2 regions of the Agrobacterium sp. 22094 genome follow, and region 2 is predicted to be linked to the other one. Evidence: riboswitches for the same ligand, from Rfam matches in the RefSeq annotation. Region 2 holds a riboswitch; the other holds the start of a gene.
The links. Region 2 has a riboswitch for FMN ahead of ACTJK5_RS06635 (DMT family transporter). Riboswitches for the same ligand answer to the same signal wherever they lie in the genome.
Positions count from the first base shown of each region.

Region 1: linked by a shared signal. The riboswitch ahead of ribB (3,4-dihydroxy-2-butanone-4-phosphate synthase) and the one ahead of ACTJK5_RS06635 (DMT family transporter) in region 2 are both predicted to bind FMN.

Region 1 is NZ_JBQEPX010000004.1:374,931-385,436, forward strand. Features, by position in the region: gene ACTJK5_RS18660 (ABC transporter permease) at 1-973, opposite strand, end outside; gene ACTJK5_RS18665 (ABC transporter substrate-binding protein) at 1,159-3,108, opposite strand; gene ACTJK5_RS18670 (FadR/GntR family transcriptional regulator) at 3,570-4,289, shown strand; gene ACTJK5_RS18675 (SMP-30/gluconolactonase/LRE family protein) at 4,408-5,289, shown strand; gene ACTJK5_RS18680 (dihydrodipicolinate synthase family protein) at 5,322-6,254, shown strand; FMN riboswitch at 6,465-6,609, shown strand; gene ribB (3,4-dihydroxy-2-butanone-4-phosphate synthase) at 6,721-7,356, shown strand; gene ACTJK5_RS18690 (SDR family oxidoreductase) at 7,433-8,221, opposite strand; gene ACTJK5_RS18695 (sugar ABC transporter ATP-binding protein) at 8,236-9,714, opposite strand; gene ACTJK5_RS18700 (sugar ABC transporter substrate-binding protein) at 9,822-10,506, opposite strand, start outside.
Region 2 is NZ_JBQEPX010000001.1:1,378,392-1,388,897, forward strand. Features, by position in the region: gene nuoF (NADH-quinone oxidoreductase subunit NuoF) at 1-855, opposite strand, end outside; partial or broken gene nuoE (NADH-quinone oxidoreductase subunit NuoE) at 873-1,679, opposite strand; gene ACTJK5_RS06595 (hypothetical protein) at 1,696-1,950, opposite strand; gene ACTJK5_RS06600 (NADH-quinone oxidoreductase subunit D) at 1,953-3,143, opposite strand; gene ACTJK5_RS06605 (GFA family protein) at 3,143-3,574, opposite strand; gene ACTJK5_RS06610 (NADH-quinone oxidoreductase subunit C) at 3,571-4,173, opposite strand; gene ACTJK5_RS06615 (NuoB/complex I 20 kDa subunit family protein) at 4,191-4,775, opposite strand; gene ACTJK5_RS06620 (NADH-quinone oxidoreductase subunit A) at 4,766-5,131, opposite strand; tRNA gene ACTJK5_RS06625 (tRNA-Asp) at 5,553-5,629, opposite strand; tRNA gene ACTJK5_RS06630 (tRNA-Val) at 6,282-6,357, shown strand; gene ACTJK5_RS06635 (DMT family transporter) at 7,087-7,989, opposite strand; FMN riboswitch at 8,118-8,266, opposite strand; gene hupB (DNA-binding protein HupB) at 8,405-8,680, opposite strand; gene lon (endopeptidase La) at 8,882-10,506, opposite strand, start outside.

The DNA.
Region 1 (10,506 bases), on a different contig from region 2:
TTCGGGGGTCGACGAGGGCCAGTAGAATGTCGCTGATCAGGGAGCCGATAAGCGTCAGTGCGCAGATCAGAAGGACAAAGGCACCGGCGAGATACATGTCCTGCGCCATCAGCGACTGAAGCAGCAAAGGCGCAGCTGTCGGAAGGTTCAAAACGATCGCGACGACAACGGAACCGGAAATCAGGTTTGGCAAAAGCCATGCGATAGTAGAGATGAACGGGTTAAGCGCGATACGAAGGGGGTACTTCGTCAGCAGACGAAACTCCGATAGACCCTTGGCACGTGCGGTCGTGACATAGGGTTTGGGCAGTTCGTCCAGCATGTTAGCCCGCATGACGCGGATGAGGCTTGCTGTCGAGGAAACCGCAAGAATGATAACCGGCAGCCAGATATGCTGCATCAGGTCTATCATCTTGCCGATGCTCCAAGGAGCGGCCTGATATTCGTGCGAGAACAAGCCGCCGACATCCTGCCCGAACTCCACGGCCGCGACATACATCAGCACGAGCGCCAGTAGGAAAGAGGGTATTGAGAGACCGAAGAAGCTGAATGCGGTGAAGAAATAGTCCCCAATCGAGTACTTCTTGACCGCAGAATAGACGCCTATGGGAAGCGCAATCGCCCAAGTGGCCAGAAGGCTAGCAATGGCGAGCACGAGGGTCAGTGCCATGCGCTCCCAGATCAGACCGGATACCGGCTGTTGCCATTCGAAGGAGATGCCGAAATCGCCCCGCGTGACGATTCCCCACACCCACTTTAGATATTGAATGATCATCGGCTGATCGAGACCGAAACGTTCGCGGAGCAGCGCGGCGGTATTCTGATCGACCACCTCATTGGAGGAAGCGAGCGTTGCGACGTAGGTCGTGACATAGTCGCCCGGCGGCAGCTGTATCAAGACGAAAGCGAGGAAGCTGACCGCAAAGAGCGATGGGATCATCCATAAAAGGCGTTTAACGATGAAGGCTAGCATAAGTCTCTCGCAAGCAAGGCCATGGCTGACGTTTTCCGACCGATTGATCTTCATCGGAAGGACGGCGGGTGGCGGATCAAAGGGGTGCCGCATTTTGAAGATGCGGCACCGTCCATCGTTCGCGTGAAGCGGTTGCGACCTTTCAGATCAGCGTCTCGCGCTTAATAGGCTTGGTTGGCCGTGCCTTAGCTGGTGAAGAAGAATTGCTGGGGCAGGGCGGGACCTGGATTTGGCCACGTCCAGCTGTCGGGTTCCGTTTCAGGAACGTTGCGCAGATTGTTGCGAATGATCCCGAAACCGCCGACAGCCAGGCAGACACCGATCGTCTCGAACTCGTCTGCCGCAATATCGAAGATTTCTTTCATCTTCTCGCCACGCTTTTGCAGGTCGGCGGTCGAGCGGGCCTCGTCGAAAAGCTTGAAACGCTTCTTCTGGCTTTCAGGTGGTTCCTGGCCCTTCTGCCCGTTCGATGTGTACCACTGTGCCCACGGTATGGCGTAGCGCGAACCCTGCGGATGGAAGGCGAAGAAGTCACGCGGATCGAGCATCGGGTCGAGACCGCCTGGGCCGGGCCAAACGGCCGCATCATGGGCGTTGTCGTCTCCACGTGTATAGTAGAGCGCGCGTTCGATGGTGTTCACCTTAATGTCCACACCGATCTGGGCCCACTGAGCCTTTACCAGTTCAAGCGCATCGACAAGATCCGGATAGAGGGTCGGGATCACATCGATTGCGAAGAATATAGGCTGACCGTCAGGACGAAGCCTAATGCCGTTGTCGTTCTTCTTGTCGTAGCCAGCCTTGTCCAGCATGGCATTGGCCTTGTCTTGGTCGTACTCGGTAAGCTGGCGTGCAAGCTTCTCGTGGTACCAAGGATGAGTAGGGCGGGGTCCTGTCTGGTATCCCTCGCTCTGACCGAAATAGACGATATCGATGATTTCCTGGCGATTGAGCCCAAAGGAAAGCGCTTGGCGGAAGGACTTGTCGGCGAACATCGTCCGCATAGCCGGATCTTTGTGAGTGATGTTAAGATAGATCTGGCACTGCTGCGCCGCAGAGGGCACAAGCGTCATCAAACGGTAGTCGCCCTTTTTCGCGTTTTCGGACAGAGTGGGCTTATTGGCCAGCGTGCTGATATGGCGTTCCTGAATGTCGATCTTGCCGGAGATGACGTTCAACATCAGGGATTCGACGTCCTGGGAAATGCCGAAATTGATCTCATCCACGTAGGGCAACTGGTTTCCTTCGGTGTCTACTTGCCAGAAGTAGGGGTTACGCGTCATCACGACACGCGTTGCGCCGCCGGAGTAGGGCTCCTTCACGACCCATGGATCGAGAGTAGGCTTGTCCACATTCGACCATCGGGACGGAATTTCGATATCACCGCATTTGCTGCGGAAGAACTCGGTCCAACTTGCTGCACCTGCCGCCTTCGCTTCGGCTTCGATGCTGGTGTTGTATTTTGGGAGGAACTTGCTGCAGTAGTGCTTTGCAAATAAGGTTGGATGCTGACCCAAAGGCGTTGCCAGGTTTTCGAGGTAGAGCGCATTCGGCGCCGCAAATTTGAATTTGACGGTGTAGTCGTCGACTTTGGCAACATCCACAGCCTTTCCACCAATTGAGACCTGGGCCGGAGTAGATCCGTAAAGCTCCTTGTTCTTCACCACGTCTTCGATTGCAAAGACCACGTCATCGGCGGTGAAGGGGTAACCGTCGGACCACTTGGTCCCCTTACGCAGATAGAAGGTGAATTCCGACGCGTCGGCGTTGATCTCCCATTTTTCTGCCAGGTTTGGCAGTACCTCGGTGAATTCGAGGTTCCAGCGTACCAAACCCTGGTTGCCCACCATGCGCAGGATGCCATTATGGTCGGAGGAGCCGCGGATACCGCGTCGCAAGGTGCCACCGTAGGTACCGATTTTCTCATGCGGAGTGACGACTAGAGGGTTTTCGGGTAGTCGATCTTTCAGCGCAGGCAGCTTTCCATCCTTTACCAAGGCTGCAAGCTGTGGCGCTTCTCCACTACTTGCCGCCTTGGCAACGCCGCCGGCAACTGAGAGGGCCACGGCCCCGCCCACACCTGCCAAAAACGTACGGCGCGTCACGCCCAGCGAAAGTCCTTGCTTCTCGCGCATTCCGAAATCCCTCCCAAAGATGATACCCGGCGCCACGCTAGGCGGTTTGCCGGCCACGGCCTCCCCGACCGTTCTCCGATCTCCTCATCGGATAAGGGCACCATAATCAGATTTCAGATGATTACAAGTATTGACAGATTATTACAGATTTTTTATGTGTTCCTAAAGTTTCGGGAAGCTTCAGGCTGTCAAAGCGGAGGACACCTACTTCAAGAAAGAGGCGTGGGGAGGCAATTTTCTCACCTTAATTCCTCGCGCTCATCCTGTTTGAGCGTGGAAAGCCGAAGGTCAGAGGAACTGGTTGTACAATCGCTACTACCCAAAAGGTGGTGGGAGGATGCAGTCGAGCAGGCGGTGCTTGAGGTCTTCGTTGAGAAAGGACTCGCGTGCCGTAGTGTTTTCGGTCTCTATCCGGAAGTGTAGGGAGAGTTCGAGCAGTTGAGAAAGGATAAGAGGCGCTGATGGACGGTCCAGTTGCGACGACGCCGACGAGAGGCGATACCCGCTTCAGCGATATCATTTACGAGAAAATCGTATCGATGATTGCGGACGGCCGTTTCCCGGTCAACGAGAGGTTGCCGTCCGAACAGAATCTTGCCGCCCTTTTGGGAGCGTCGCGCCCGGTAGTGCGAGAAGCACTGGAGCGCCTTCGCAATGATGACCTTATAGTGTCGCGCAAAGGATCGGGTTCCTATGTGCGACAAAGGCCAGACCGCTCGATTTTGCAGCAAGTGCCGGTTGGGTCTCTAGCTGATGTCCAACGTTTCTTTGAGTTCCGGGCGGGCCTCGAAGCGTCGGCGGCTGAATTGGCCGCCCGGAACTGGCAAGCTGTCGACCGCACTCGCATTTCTGACGCGATCCTGGCGCTGGAAAAATGCCTGGAGCGAGGAGACCTGGGTGCTGACGAAGATTTTGCGCTCCATGAGGCCATCGCGATTGCGAGTGGAAACCAGTTTCATGCGACAGTCCGAACCCTGTTCAGGCCTCACTTTTCCATCGGTCAGTCGGTTACGAGAAGCCTGAGTCTAAAGCGGCCTCCGCATCACGTGCGTGAGGTGCAGGGAGAACACACAGCAATTGTCGAGGCGATTTTCGCACGAAACGAACAGGCCGCTCACGACGCGATGAAGAACCATATCCTGATGGCACGTGCCCGCATGTTCCAAGGGGTGGGAAGTTAACAAAACATCTTCGGGACGACGACAATCCCGCATCGAACAATTTGAATGGGTGTGGTCTGGGGCCACACGCTGGAGCGGAGCTTTGTCTCGTGAGGCGGCTCGGGGGGAAGAGGAAGGCATGACGTCACAAAGGATTTTCGAACCGAAAATTCGCTCGCTCATCGATACGCCGCTTTCAGTCGGAGAATCGCCCGTTTGGGACGAGCGAACCGGTGCTCTCTGGTTCGTCGATATTCTCGCACCGGCTGCCTATCGGCTGAGGGCGAACGGAAGTCTCGATCGTTTTGACATGCCGGCGGCGATTGGTTGCCTCGGTCTGTGCGAAAACGGCATGGTGCTCGCCGGACTACAGACTGGCGTTCATCTCCTTGATCCGGCAACAGGTCAGCTTGAATTCTTCTGCGATCCTGACGGGGGAAGGCCGGACAGTCGCCTCAATGACGGTAAAGTCGGGCCGGACGGTCATTTCTGGGTGGGAACGCGAGACGAGGCCGTTCCTCAAACCGGGAATGCGAGACTCTATCGCGTTTCACCCGACCGCAGCTTCACCTGCCTGATTGATGGGGGATTGTTGACGTCCAACGGTCTGGCCTGGAGTCCCGACGGCCGACGCATGTACCACTCTGATAGTAGCGGCCCCATGCTCCAAGCCTTCGATTTCGATGCCGACACTGGTGCAGTTGGAGCTGCAGAGCGTCTCCACGATTTTGTCCCTGGCGAAGGTAGACCGGATGGTGCTGCGACCGATTGCGAAGGCTACTATTGGAGCGCCGGCGTGCAGGGCGGTCGCTTGAATAGGATTTCCCCTGAAGGCCAGATCGTCGAAATTTACCAGATGCCTTTCGCCGGTCCCACCATGCCCTGTTTCGGCGGGCCGGATCTCAAGACGCTTTATGTTACCAGCCTGACAACCGGCGAGGGGACGTCGAGGGCACAAGGCACTCTCATCGCCTTCGATGCGCCTGTCGCCGGCGCTCCCGTTCACCGGTTTGCGCTTTAGCCGCACATCCTTTTCATTTGGAGATTTCTGACATGAACTGCTTCGACATGCGCGACCGATTGCACGGCGTATCAGGCGTGCCGATCACTGCCTACGGCACAGATGGTGAGATCGATGCACAGGTAACTGCCACGATTTACAGCCGCGTTGCGCGCGCCGGTATCCACAATATCGTGGCTGCGGGCAACACCGGCGAGTTCTACGCCTTGACGATCGATGAAATTCTCAAGGTTTATGAGGCCGCCATCGCAGGTGTGGAAGGCGTCGCGCCGGTAACGGCTGCCATCGGGAGGTCTCAGCGCGAGGCTGTTGCTATGGCACGGCAAGCAAAATCCATGGGCGCCTCGGCGGTGATGTCGCATCAGCCCGTGGATCCTTTCGCCGCGCCCCAATCCCAGATCGACTATTTCCGCGGACTTGCTGAAGCAAGCGAACTGCCGCTCGTCGCCTATGTCCGGGCTGAAGGCTTTAGCGTCGAAGATATGACGCGCCTTGCCGCTCATCCCAATATCGTCGGTATAAAGTTCGCGACGACAGACGTGATGTTACTGTCCCGCTCAATTGCCGCGTCCGACTCAAACGGCGCGCTTTATGTATGCGGACTGGCCGAAAGCTGGGCGCCTGCTTTTGCTGCGGTTGGAGCGAGGGGCTTCACATCCGGGCTGGTCAATGTTGCCCCAGAGTTTTCGCTACAGGTGCAAGCGGCGCTCGCAGCTGGCGATTTTGCCGCGGCCCGTTCCGTTGTCGAACGGATTGAGTTGTTCGAACGGCTGAGAACCAAGTACCGCAATGGTGCCAATGTAACCGTGGTGAAGGAAGCTGTTGCCCTGCAGGGCTTTCATGTCGGGCCGGTCCGTGAGCCAGGTCTTCCGGTTCTCGATGCTGCCGACAGAGATGCACTGAGATCTCTCATGCAGTCCTGGGGACTATTGGCGGGCACCGTTGCGGCGGATTTTAATCTGTGAGGGCTTCGACGGCGTGGGTGTAACGGAAGCGTTCAGCCCGGATTTCATGGCCTACTGCAAGAGGACGAAGGTTTGAACTTAATGGACGGGAGTCAAAGATCATGAAGTCTAACTGCTCGTTGGGGTGCGGCAACTCGACAATCGGGCATGTGCCTCCAATCAATGCATTATTTCTAACTTGAAATACCACTCCTGCTTGCCGTATGATTGTTTTGTTCTCAGGGCGGGGCGCAATTCCCCACCGGCGGTATCGGGATTTATCCCGGAGCCCGCGAGCGCTTCCGGTTTTCGGAAGGTCAGCAGATCCGGTGCGATGCCGGAGCCGACGGTATAGTCCGGATGGAAGAGAACAAGGTAGTGAGGACCCACACCCGTGGGTCCCAATTACGTTGTTCGCCCAAGGGAAATTTGGCGTTTAATCAAACGCGAAAGTGCCGGAAACGGCATAACCCTTGAAAGGCAAGACATGACTATTTCTAAAATTGAAGACGCGATCGCAGCTATCTCTCGCGGTGACATGGTCATCGTCGTGGATGATGAGGATCGTGAAAATGAAGGCGATATCATCGCCGCCTCGGAGACCATCACCCCCAGCCAGATCGCGTTCATGATGAACCACGCCCGTGGTCTGATCTGTGTCGCCATGGAGGGCGAGCGATTGGACGAGTTGGAGCTTCCCTTGATGGTTCCGCGCAACACGGAATACCACAAAACAGCTTTTACCGTTTCGGTGGACTACATTCCTGGCACGACCACCGGCATTTCCGCACAGGACCGTGCCAACACCGTGCAGTCACTGGTCACGAAAGGGACGAAGCCGGAAGATTTTGCCCGGCCTGGGCATATCTTTCCGTTGCGGGCCAATCCACAAGGCGTTCTCGGCCGCACCGGCCACACGGAAGCCGCCGTCGATCTCTGCCGTCTCGCAGGAAAAGCGCCCTCTGGGACAATCTGCGAAGTTGCCAATGACGATGGCACCATGGCCCGGCTGCCTGATCTCGAGGTGTTTGCCGAACGGCACGGTCTTTTGCTCGTGACGATTAAGGACTTGGTCGAATACGTGAATGCCCGGGAAGCCGAAGAGCGCAAGCAGGTGGCTTGATGCCTGAGATCAACAGTGCAAAATGCGCCCAGTCCGGGCGCATTTTCATTTTGTAATCTGGATCGAAGACTGCCCGTTACCAGCAGCAGAACCCGCCATCGACCAGAAGATCGACGCCGGTCACGAAGCTTGCTGCATCAGACAGCAGGAAGATGGCCGGACCAACCATTTCATCGACATTGGCCATGCGCTGCATCGGCGTCTGCTCTTCAAAGAGTTTCGTCTGGTGAACCATTTCCGGACGCGTATTCATCGGCGTCGCCGTATAGCCGGGAGAGATCGTGTTGACGCGCAGGCCACGACCGACCCACTCCATAGCCATAGATTTCGACATGTGGATGACGCCTGCTTTGGAGGCGTTGTAGTGGCACTGCATCAGCCCGCGATTGACGATCACACCGGACATGGACGCAATATTGACGATTGATCCGCGTCCGTGCTTCAACATTGCCTGAGCCTCAGCCTGACAGGAAAGGAAAACGCCCTTCAGGTTGATATCCATCATCGTCTGAAACTGGCTCTCGTCCATTTCCTCTGCAGGATTGGCATTGGCGATGCCTGCAGCGTTGACGGCAAGCGACAGTGCTCCGAGATCAGCCTCGGTTTTGGCCATCGCGTCGGTCAGCGCCTGCTTGCTAGTGACATCTGCTGCAATCTGAACAGAGTTGCGGCCGGCCTTTGCAATAAAGTCAGCCGTTTGTGCCAGGCCGTCGTCTGTGCGGCGGTCGAGCAACGCGACATCGGCACCGGCTTGTGCCAGGCCCATCGCAATGCGCTGGCCGATACCAGAACCCGCACCCGTGACGAGGGCGACTTGACCGGAGAGATCGAAAAGCTTCGGCGCGTTAAGCGTAATGGTGGACATGCAGATTTCCTTTTTCAGATTGTCGCCAGTTCCATAACGGACACATCGTTGGCTTCATCACGGTTGAGAATGCCAGCTTGATTTCCCTGGGCAAGCACGAGGATGCGACTGGAAACACCCAGCACTTCCTCAAGATCGGAGCTGACTACGATAACCGCCACGCCCTGTTTCGCCAGATCGACGATGATGTCGTAAATGCCGGCGCGTGCGCCGACATCGATGCCACGGGTTGGCTCATCCAGCACGACCACACGCGGGTTGCGCGCCAGCCACTTGGCGATGACGACCTTTTGCTGATTGCCACCAGAGAGATCGGATGCCGGCTGTTCACCTTTGCCTTTGACGCCAAACTTCGAAATGGCAGCATTGGCGAAGCGACGCTTGAGCCCGGGTGTGACCCAACGTGTTCCAAGCAAGTCGAGATTGGCGTAGATAATGTTTTCGCCGATTTCATGCTCGACCACGAGCCCTTGAAGCTTGCGATCTTCCGGCACCATGACGATGCCATGATCGATGGCATCGGAGGGTGATTTCAGGTTGAGCTGTTTGCCATTGAGGATGATTTGTCCCTGAGAAGTCGCATCTGCACCGGCAATTGCCCGCACCAATTCGGTCCGGCCAGCGCCGATGAGGCCTGCAATACCAAGAATTTCGCCGGCACGCACATCGAAGCTGACATTGCGAAATGCGCTGTTGACGCCTGTCAGTCCTTTGACCTCGAGCACGACCTTTTGGCTGGCCTTCGGTAGGGTAGGGAACATGCGCTCCAGCGAACGGCCGACCATGCTCTCCACGACGGTGCGTACGGGCGTAGAACTATCAGCGAATTCGTTGACCCGTTCTCCATCACGCAAGACGACGATCCGGTCGGTGATTTGTCGGATCTCCTCCATTCGGTGCGAAATGTAGATGATACCAACGCCCTCAGCCCTCAGCTTTCGGACCTGTTCGAACAGCGCCTGCGTTTCCGCCCCGCCAAGGGCTGCTGTCGGCTCGTCAAGGATGAGTAGCTTCGCATCAAGCGCCAGCGCCTTGGCGATCTCAATGAGCTGCTGGTTTGCAGTGGAAAGGCCTGCGACCTTGCGGGAGGCGGGAATGTGTAGATTGAGGCGGGCCAGTTGCTCCTGCGCGCGCCTCACCATCTCGGCACGATCGACCTTGCCATTTTTCATCGGCCAGCGCCCGATGAAAACATTCTCCGCAATGGATAGCTCAGGCAGAAGCTTCAGTTCCTGGTGTATCAGCACGACGCCCTTGTCGATCGCCTCGCGCGGCGAGGCGGGGGCGTAGGGTTGGCCAAGCCAGGTCATGGTGCCTTGCGATGGTTCGCGCGATCCCGCAATGATGCCAGACAGGGTCGATTTGCCCGCGCCGTTTTCGCCCAGAAGCGCGACGACCTCGCCAGCATAAACGTCGAGATCAACGTTCTTTAAGACCTCAAGCGGACCGTAACGTTTGCTGATGCCACGCAGCGAAAGAACCGGCTCACGCATGCTTACGACCTCCCAAAACTTGCAATCGAGATAACCGGATGGTCGCAAGGTGCCATGTCCGGTTCGAAGAGGTGGGGTGCCGCCGATAAACGGCACCCGCAGTGTAATCAAGGATGGTTGGCGATAAAGCCGTCGACATTTTCCTTGGTGGTCAGCGTCGCGTCCATCAGCTGGACCGGTGCGACCTTCTCGCCGCCGACAATCTTCACGGCCATCTCGACAGCAGTGCGGCCCATCTTCTGGGTCTGCTGGGTGGCTGTCGCATTGAAAACACCGTTCTTCAGCGCTTCGAGGGCCGCGGTGTCACCGTCAAAACCGCCAACAACGATCTTCTGCGATGGATTGGCAACCTTGATGGCCTGCGCTGCGCCAAGTGCCAGACCGTCCGCCTGAGCGAAGACGATGGAGACATCCGGATTTGCCTGAAGCATGTTCTGCATGATCTGGAAGCCTTCGTCCTGGCTCCACATGTTCGACCATTGTTCAGCAACGATCTTCACATCCGGGTTCGCCTTGACGGATTCCATGCAGCCTTTGGTACGATCCACTTCTGGCGTCGTGCCCTTCTGGCCGTGAATGATGACCATCTTCCCCTTACCGCCAGCCTGCTTGATGATGTAGTCGCAGACCGACTTTGCAGATGCGACGGAATCAGTCGCCAGGAACGTATCGCCAGGCGCACCGTCTGCGTTACGGTCAACGTTGATGACAGGCACGCCGGCGGCCTTTGCAAGCTTCACCGGAACGGTCGCGGCAGCAGCACCGGCAGGAATGTAGATCAGCGCGTCGATA
Region 2 (10,506 bases):
TGGAATAACGCCGAGAAGATTGTCCCAGCCACCGCGAATACCGCCACAGTGACGCTCGATCAGTTCCTTGAAGGACACACCCAGCGCATCCTCGAAGGTGCATGGGCGCTCGACATGGCCGGAGACCATGAACAGCTTGGTGCCGACATTGTTCGGACGACCGATCGACGAGAACCAGGAGGCACCGCGACGCAGGATCGTTGGCGCAACGGCAATCGATTCGACGTTGTTGACCGTTGTCGGGCAGCCGTAGAGACCCATATTCGCCGGGAATGGTGGCTTCAGGCGCGGCTGGCCCTTCTTGCCTTCCAGGCTTTCGAGCAGTGCGGTTTCCTCGCCGCAGATATAGGCACCTGCGCCGTGGTGAACGTAGATATCGAAATCCCAGCCGTTCTTGTTGTTTACGCCAAGCAAGCCGGCGTCATAGCACTCGTCGATGGCTGCCTGCAGCGCTTCGCGCTCACGCATATATTCGCCGCGCACATAGATATAGGCCGTGTGGGCACCCATGGCGAAACCGGCAATCACGCAGCCTTCGATCAGCGTATGCGGATCGTGGCGCAGGATTTCGCGGTCCTTACAGGTGCCGGGCTCGGACTCGTCAGCGTTGACGACGAGGTAATGCGGGCGACCATCGCTTTCCTTCGGCATGAAGGACCACTTCAAGCCGGTCGGGAAGCCTGCACCACCACGACCACGAAGGCCAGAAGCCTTCATCTCGTTGATGATCCAGTCGCGGCCCTTTTCGATGATCTGCTTTGTGCCATCCCAATGGCCACGCGCCATGTTGCCCTTAAGCGACTTGTCCTTAAGGCCGTAGAGATTGGTGAAGATACGATCTTGATCTTTCAGCATGGTTCAACCTCTCACTGCGACTTCTTGGCATCGCTATTGGTGTCGGCAGCCTTGGCATTTTCCGCTGCAGCCTTAGGCTCCGTCGCAGGTGTCTTCAGCTTCGGATCTGTTTCCGGCGTATCCGTCTTCGGCTTAGCGGCGTTGGAAGGCGGCGTTTGCGCAGCGTCTGGCGCGGGCTCGTCCTTCTTGTCGAGATTGGAGCGATCCGGCTTGGTCTCTTCCGTCAGCGTCGTCAGCGCACCAACGGGTGCCGACAGATGACGGTCGATCTGCGGACCGGGCGTTACGGTATCGCCCTTGCCTGCTTCGAAGGCATCGATGATCTCTTCCAGGCGATGAGGCGTCAGATCCTCATAGGCGTCCTTGAAGATCATGACCATCGGCGCGTTGACGCAGGCGCCCTGACATTCCACTTCTTCCCAAGAGAGCGTGCCGCTTTCATTGGTGTGCAGCGGATCGTGGTGGATCTTGTGGCGGCAGACATCCATCAGCGCTTCAGAGCCACGCAGCATGCAAGGCGTCGTGCCACAGACCTGGATATGAGCCTTGGTGCCCACCGGCTTGATCTGGAACTGCGTATAGAATGTCGCCACTTCGAGGACGCGGATATAAGCCATATCCAGCATCTCGGCGACCTTCTCGATGGCGGCGCGGGTGACCCAGCCGTCCTGCTCCTGGGCGCGCATCAGCAGCGGGATGACCGCAGACTGCTGGCGTCCTTCCGGATATTTCTTGATCGTCTTTTCCGCCCACGTCGTGTTCTCCGCATTGAATGCGAAGCTTGCGGGCTGGACCTGATCTTCGGCTAGTCGACGAACGGACATACTTCCTCACGCCTCATCAATTTAACGACTCACACCGCGATCTCGCCACCGTGACGAACTCGCAAGCATAAGCCGCTTTGTCTTTTTGCATAAACACAATGAATTTGCTGCCGTTGGGAAGCGAGGACTTGATTTCGTATCCCAGATCCAGCAGCTGCTTGATGGTGGAACTGCCGCCGCTTGCGCCTGACGAAACCTCGTTCGTCGCCGTTTGGGCGAAGAGCGGTCCCGTGGCTGCAAGCAAAGCCGATATGGCGAGCGGCAGACGCATCATCAGCGATCGACCTCCCCGAACACGATGTCGAGAGAGCCGAGAACGGCGGTCACGTCAGCGAGCTGGTGGCCCTTGCAGAGGAAGTCCATCGCCTGCAGGTGGGCATAGCCCGGAGCGCGGATCTTGCAACGATAGGGCTTGTTGGTGCCATCGGCCACAACATAGACGCCAAATTCGCCCTTCGGCGCTTCGACGGCCGCATACACTTCGCCGGCCGGAACGTGATAGCCTTCGGTATAGAGCTTGAAGTGATGGATCAGTGCTTCCATCGAACGCTTCATCTCACCACGCTTCGGCGGCACGACCTTCCCGTCGAGCGACGAAACCGCACCGATGCGATGCTTGCCGGAAAGAAGCTCAACGCACTGCTTCATGATCTTCACCGATTCGCGCATTTCCTGCATGCGGATCAGGTAACGGTCGTAGCAGTCGCCATTTTTGCCGACCGGAATATCGAAGTCGAGATCGGAATAGCACTCATAGGGCTGCGCACGGCGCAGATCCCAGGCAGCACCCGAACCACGAACCATGACGCCGGTAAAGCCCCAGGCGAACGCATCTTCGAGCGACACGACGCCGATATCGACGTTACGCTGCTTGTAGATACGGTTGTCGGTGAGCAGGCCCTCGATGTTGTCGAGAACCGTGATGAATGGATCGCACCACTTGCCGATATCATCGACTAGTTCCTGCGGAATGTCCTGGTGGACGCCGCCTGGACGGAAATAGGCAGCGTGCATGCGCGCACCCGAAGCACGCTCATAGAACACCATCAGCTTTTCGCGCTCCTCGAAGCCCCAGACCGGCGGCGTCATGGCACCAACGTCCATGGCCTGAGTCGTGACGTTCATGATGTGCGACAGGATGCGGCCGATTTCGGAATAGAGAACGCGGATCAACTGACCGCGCATCGGGATTTCAAGCCCGAGCAGCCGTTCGACAGCAAGCGCAAAGGCGTGCTCCTGGTTCATCGGCGCGACGTAGTCGAGGCGGTCGAAGTAAGGGACAGCCTGAAGATAGGTCTTGGCTTCGATCAGCTTTTCCGTGCCGCGATGCAGCAGGCCGATATGCGGATCGACGCGCTCAACGATTTCGCCGTCGAGTTCCAGAACGAGACGCAGCACGCCGTGCGCGGACGGATGTTCCGGACCGAAGTTGATCGTAAAATTGCGAACATTATGTTCAGTCATCAGTGTTGCTCCGCCGACGTGATCATGGCGATGAATTCGGGGCCGGTCATTTTATTAGTGGCCTCGGCGAACGAATAGCTTGTCGGCTTTTCGTCAATGAAGATCTCGGATGCCAGCGTGAAGCTGGACGGATCGTTGAAGAGCTGGGCGGAAACGGCAAAATGCGCGCCATCCTTGGAGCGCCACATCACCGTGCTGCCGCATGTCTTGCAGAAGCAACGCTCGCCCCATTCGGACGACGAATAGACGCCGAGCGCCTCGGCATTCTCTACAGAGACGGACTTGCATTCAACAGCGAGGAAAACACCGCCGGACCAGCGACGGCACATGGAGCAATGGCATGCACCCATATCCCGGGCGCCGATCGTTGCTTGCATGCGAACGGCGCCGCAAAGACATTGTCCCTGCTCTGTGGAAACTGCTTCGCTCATTGCTTGGCCTTTTCATCACCCGGAAGAACGTAATCCGTTCCTTCCCAAGGCGAGAGGAAATCGAAGCTGCGGAATTCCTGCTTCAACTCCACGGGCTCGTAAAGAACGCGCTTTTGGACGTCATCGTAGCGCACTTCGACGAAACCGGTGAGCGGAAAATCCTTGCGAAGCGGATGACCTTCGAAGCCATAATCCGTCAGGATACGACGAAGATCGGAATGGCCTTCAAACGGAATACCATACATGTCCCAGGCTTCGCGCTCGAACCACTCAGCGCCGTAGAAAACGGACGTCGCAGACGGTACGCCTTCGTCTTCGGCCACTTGAAGCTTGATGCGAACGCGCAGGTTCTGGCGCGGAGACAGCAGATGATAGACGACATCGAAGCGCTTTTCGCGCTGCGGCCAGTCAACGCCACAGATATCGATGATGTTGACGAACCCGCACTGCACATCGTCACGCAGGAAAGTCAGAAGCGCGATGATGTTTTCCGGCGTCGTGTTCAGCGTCAACTCGCCGTAAGCGATGGCATGCGACTCGATAAGAGAGCCGCGCGCTTCCTGCACATAGGCCGCGAAATCGTTAAGAGCTTCGCTCATTCTTCAGTCCTCTGCCCTTAACGCTCGATCGTGCCTGTGCGGCGGATTTTCTTCTGCAGCAGAAGCACGCCGTAAAGCAGTGCTTCCGCCGTGGGGGGACAGCCCGGCACGTAAATATCGACTGGCACGACACGGTCGCAACCGCGAACGACGGCGTAGGAATAGTGATAGTAGCCGCCGCCATTGGCGCAGGAGCCCATGGAGATAACGTAGCGCGGCTCCGGCATCTGGTCATAGACCTTGCGCAGTGCGGGCGCCATCTTGTTGGTGAGCGTGCCGGCAACGATCATGACGTCCGACTGGCGCGGTGAGGCGCGCGGGGCAACGCCGAAGCGTTCCATGTCGTAACGCGGACCGGAGGCCTGCATCAGACCTTCGACGGCGCAGCAGGCCAGACCGAACTGCATCCACATCAGCGAGCCGGTGCGCGCCCATGTGATGAGCTCGTCGGTCGAAGTGACGAGAAAGCCCTTGTCGGCCAATTCGTCATTAATTTCGCTGAAGTAAGCGTCATCGCTACCGACCGGCTTGCCGGTCGATGGATCGATAATGCCCTTGGGCTTTTGCGCGACAAGCGTCGAGTCGTTTTGAACTACGCCCATTCCAGCGCTCCCTTCTTCCATTCATAGATGAAGCCGATGGTCAGAACGGCCAGAAACACCATCATGGACCAGAAACCGAACCAGCCGATTTCACCGAAGGAGACTGCCCACGGGAACAGGAAGGCGACTTCCAGGTCGAAGATGATGAAAAGGATCGAAACGAGATAGAATCGAATGTCGAACTTCATGCGAGCGTCGTCAAACGCGTTGAAGCCGCATTCGAATGCGGAAAGCTTCTCAGGATCGGGATTCTTGTAAGCAACCGCGAAAGGCGCGATCAACAGCGCCAGGCCGATGACGAGTGCGATACCGATGAAGATTGCGATCGGAATATAGGAACTGAGGAGTTCAGTCATTGTCTCTTCCTTGCCCGACCGAGCGTCGGGCACCCATTTGGAACTGACGTTCCGCAGGGCCGAATTGTGTTGCAACGCCGCAGTGGTTAGCGCAGCCGCGCCATCTCTGCAAGGGTTTAAGCACCTTTTCGCGCCAATCCCGCCACGGATTAGACACGGTAATGTCAAACAGCCGATGCTCTGGCCATTCGACATATAGCTAAATACTTAAGAAACATCGACAAAAATCGTTTAAACCGCTCTTTTAAATCGTCACATATTTTTGTGCCGTGCGGTAACGTTTTATGACACCGAGGAAGAGCGAAAACTGGACTTTCCGGCGGAACAATTCGACCGGTTGAGTAAGGCGAAATTGACTAAATCTTGCGGTGCAAACCGCGCCCTGCTGATCGCAGATATAGCAATGGAGGTAGAAAAAAAGTGGCGCGAGTGACGGGGCTCGAACCCGCGACCTCCGGCGTGACAGGCCGGCACTCTAACCGACTGAGCTACACCCGCATCTCCTGACAGGAGGCTTCCACCTCGCTGCACGAACCGCCTCGGCTGTTCGTTGAGCGGCTAACTAAGGCGTTCGTGTGGGGGTGTCAAGCAGCTTTCACGACAAAAGGATAAGCTTGTGCATTTTGCCATGGGACCAGCTTCCAAAAGCCCAGCTTTCCGGGCCATCGACGAAGCAACCGCAATTGTGCAACTCAAACATCTTATCCACAGACCGCACTATTACTCTTGGAGACCATTCTCGAGTCGCCTCCTTTGACGCGAATCCATGACGAGGGCTCCTCCCCTTTTCTCCTCCAAACATTGTGCCGTTTCGGACCTTAGCGCGTCCCGATTGTCTTGGGCCTGACTCGTCATCGCGCGGAAAAGAAAGATAGGTCCATCCGAGGATAGAGTGGTGGCTCCGCTATCGCAGGCTTCGTAGGTCACTGGCGTCGGGCGGTTGGGTTTATCAGAAACACCTGGTTGGTCCCTGGACGGTAAACAGCTGATATAGCGTAGGAAATTTGCGTGGCCGCCAAATCACTCGCCTTTCGCACCGCGACAAAAAAACGGAAAAAACAAAAAAACTTCACAAAGGCTCTTGCGGTTTCCATCCGATCCGAATAGATCACGGCCACCGACGCGGCAGACACGATCTGCAAGACGCGAAGGGCGATTAGCTCAGTTGGTAGAGCGCCTCGTTTACACCGAGGATGTCGGGAGTTCGAGTCTCTCATCGCCCACCATTTTCTTCCCAGATGTCACGACTTAAACTTAAATGGCTGTCTCTTCGACAGCCCTGATCTCGCACTACCTTTGTCGAGCTCTGCTGGTGCTGGTGTGTGTCGCTCGCTGATGATCCGAGCAACCGGCGATGCTTGAGCCAGCTCAGTTTGACTCCGCGTTTGTTGCTCCACGCCCTGTCCCAGAATCGGACAGTCCGCTCATTGAGCGATTCAAGAATTATAAAGAGGTTTCGCACCATAAGTATCTCGTCGTCCTCATGATGAAGACGCGAGTAATGGGATGAACCATGTCAGTACACACGCTCGCCACCCTGGCGCTTATTGCCTTGCCGATTTATTTCTTTTTCCGATGGGTTCAGTACGATTCGGAGAATCAGGACAAGCAGCGATGAGCTTATGAAACTCACCTCACTTTAAAAAACGACGCCCTTTCCTACAGACGTTTTCGCACTGATCGAAGGTCATTCGCATGTGCCTTGTGGACGGCTTGCTGCCGCTCATGTCCTATGCGTGCTCTCCCCTCGGCGAATCCCATCGGAGAAGAGCACCTTCGACGCCTGACGAGCGGTTGGCGCGACATGCGTCCTATGGGGCGCACAGAGGACGCGTCTCAGTCTTTGACTTTATGCATCGTGCTTTTCCGAACATCGATTTCGATGTTCGGGTCGATGCCTTAGGCGTTTGGCCATGGCACCGGGCGTAGCGCGCCCGGTGTGGTTGCATTTTCCGTCACGAGATGGGCACCGCTTCCTTGCTGGCTTCACGCAGCATGAGGAAGAGTGACGCGAAGAGGATAAGAGTAGCACCCAGCCAGAGATAGCCGCTCGGTGCGTAGCCAAACACCAGCCAGCCTGCAAGAACGTTCAACGGTAGCTTCAGATCATCAAAGGGCTGCACGTAGGCCGCATCAGCCGCGTTGTAAGCGAGCGTCAGGAGATATTGCCCAAGCGCCGTCAGCAGCCCTGCCGCAAGCAGCAGCCAGAGCGCAAGACCCTCCGGAACAGCAAAGCCAGAGGCTGCGGCAAGGCCCGCATTGATGGGCGTCAGCAGGACGAGGAGCCAGACGGTCACCGTCTCGGGCGGCTCGTGATGCGTGAGGTTCTTCATGATCAATGACGATCCACCCCACAGCAATGCCGAAAGCACAGGCAGCAGCGCGGCCTTGGTAAAGCTGTCCGACCATGGCTGCAGGATGATCATCGCGCCAATGAAACCCGTGAGTGTTGCAAGCCATCTGTCGCGGCCGACGGTTTCACCCAGGAAGAGCCGAGCGCCGATGATGATGAAGAAGGGCGAGGTCATGACAAGCGCGATCGCCTGCCAGATCGGCACTGTCACCAGTCCCGTCACCCAGGCCTGAACACCGAAAGCAGCAAGCAGGACACGGAAGATGTGCCGGAAGGGATAATCGGTCTTCATTGCGCGCAGGCCTAGCCGAACCAGCAAGGGCAGCGAGAGGATGAGCGCGAAACCATATTGCCAGAAAGCTGTGGACGCCGGCGGAAAGCCGAGCGTCATGGCAAGTTCCTGGGTGACGACGTTGAGTGCGGCGAAAGCGATACCCGCCAGAACCATAAAACCGGCGCCGAGAACGGCCCGGGAGCGGAAGAGCGAAACAGTGCTCTGATTCATGTCATGTTTCCTTTTCCAAAGGACCAACACAAATCAGGACAGATGAGGACGACGGAAACCGCATCGGCAAGGACACGATGAAACGCGCACTGCCTCCCCCTGCTTTCGCAGATGAGAGCGCAGCCTGACCTCATTCTCTTTCATCCGGACTATACCGTCGGCTCCGGAGTTGCACCGGATCTGCTGACCCTGCCCTCTTTCGAAGAACAGGCGCTCGCGGGCTTGAGGTTTCCCTCTCACCGCCGGTGGGGAATTACACCCCGCCCTGAGAACGAATGCCGGAAGGACCGGCGAAATAGAAATATGGTACGCCAAGCCACAACGCAAGATGGTCAAAAAGAAAGCCCGGCGCGGAGGCCGGGCTTGCAGGATATCGAATTGTCATTGACCTCATGCGAGATGAGGTCGGGACGGATCAGCTGTTGACCGCGTCCTTCAGGCCCTTGCCTGCAGAGAACTTCGGGACGTTGCGAGCAGGAATATCGACCTCTTCGCGGGTCGCCGGGTTGCGGCCCTTGGTTGCCTTGCGGTGGCTGACGCTGAAGCTACCGAAGCCAGCGAGACGGATGTCGCCACCAGCCTTCAGTTCGTTCTGTACAGTTTCAAATACGGCGTCAACGGCAGAAGCGGCATCAGCCTTGGACAGGCCAGCCTTCTCGGCAACTGCGGAAACGAGCTCGTTCTTGTTCATGTTTCCATCCCTTTCAGTGGTATGAAACGACTCAAAATCAGGTCCGCGCAGAATAGAGTTCTATTCGCGCACCGCCACCCAAAAGCGATGGAATCGCCTGAAAAACAAGAGGTCTCGTGGTTTTTTCACAAAAAAGGCCGGCATTTCCGCCGGCCTTCCAGAAGTTCTGTGCTAATTTAGCACCATAGATCGCTCAAAATCTTAATGGGCGATCGTCTGGCCGCCGTCATCAACACCTTCAACAGTCGCAATCACCGGCGTTTCGATGCTGCCGTCCCACTCGATCGGCTCCGGTTTACGGGTCAGAGCATGCTCAAGAACCTCACCCATGCGGGACACTGGAATGATCTCCATGCCGTTCTTCACATTGTCCGGAATGTCCGCCAGATCCTTGGCGTTTTCTTCTGGGATCAGCACCTTCTTGATGCCGCCGCGAAGTGCTGCAAGCAGCTTTTCCTTCAATCCACCGATCGGCAGGACACGACCGCGAAGCGTAATCTCGCCCGTCATCGCCACGTCCTTCGAGACAGGAATACCTGTCATGATGGAGACGATGGCCGTTGCCATGGCGACACCTGCAGACGGACCGTCCTTCGGCGTTGCGCCTTCCGGCACGTGCACGTGGATGTCGCTCTTGTCGAAGCGTGGAGGCTCGATGCCGAAATCGACCGCGCGCGAACGGACATAGGATGCCGCCGCCGAGATAGACTCCTTCATCACTTCCTTCAGGTTACCGGTCACGGTCATACGACCCTTGCCCGGCATCATCACTCCTTCGATGGTGAGCAACTCGCCCCCCACTTCTGTCCAGGCCAGACCCGTGACGACACCGACCTGATCCTCACGCTCGGCCTCGCCGTGACGGAAGCGCGGCACACCCAGATAGTCGTTGATGTTTTCAGCCGTGACTTCGACCGACTTGGTCTTGCCCTTGATGATCTCGGTGACGGCCTTGCGGGCAAGCTTCATCAGCTCACGTTCGAAGTTACGAACACCGGCTTCGCGGGTGTATTGCTGAATGATGGCCATCAAGGCGCCATCCGTCACGGAGAACTCCTCCGGACGCAGGGCATGCTCCTTGATTGCCTTAGGCAGCAGGTGCCGCTTGGCGATCTCGCGCTTTTCGTCTTCGGTGTAACCGGCAATACGGATCACTTCCATACGGTCCATCAGCGGACCAGGAATGTTAAGCGTGTTGGCGGTCGTCACGAACATGACGTCGGACAGATCGTATTCCACTTCCAGGTAGTGATCCATGAAGGTGGAGTTCTGTTCCGGATCCAGCACCTCGAGCAGAGCCGACGATGGGTCGCCACGGAAATCCATGCCCATCTTGTCGATTTCATCGAGCAGGAAGAGCGGGTTCGCCCTCTTAGCCTTCTTCATCGACTGGACGATCTTGCCCGGCATGGAGCCGATATAGGTCCGGCGGTGACCGCGAATTTCCGCTTCGTCACGGACGCCACCAAGCGCCATGCGAACATATTCGCGACCAGTTGCCTTGGCGATGGACTTCGCAAGCGAGGTCTTACCGACGCCTGGAGGGCCGACGAGGCATAGGATCGGTCCGCGGATCTTCGTGGCACGGGCCTGTACGGCCAGATATTCGACGATACGTTCCTTGACCTTGTCGAGACCAAAGTGGTCCAGATCCAGAACCTGCTCGGCAGCGTTCAGATCAACCTTGACCTTGGACTTCTTGCCCCATGGCAGACCGAGCAGCCAGTCCAGATAGTTGCGCACGACGGTGGCTTCCGCCGACATCGGGCTCATCTGGCGAAGCTTCTTCATCTCCGCTTCGGCCTTTTCCTTGGCTTCCTTGGAGA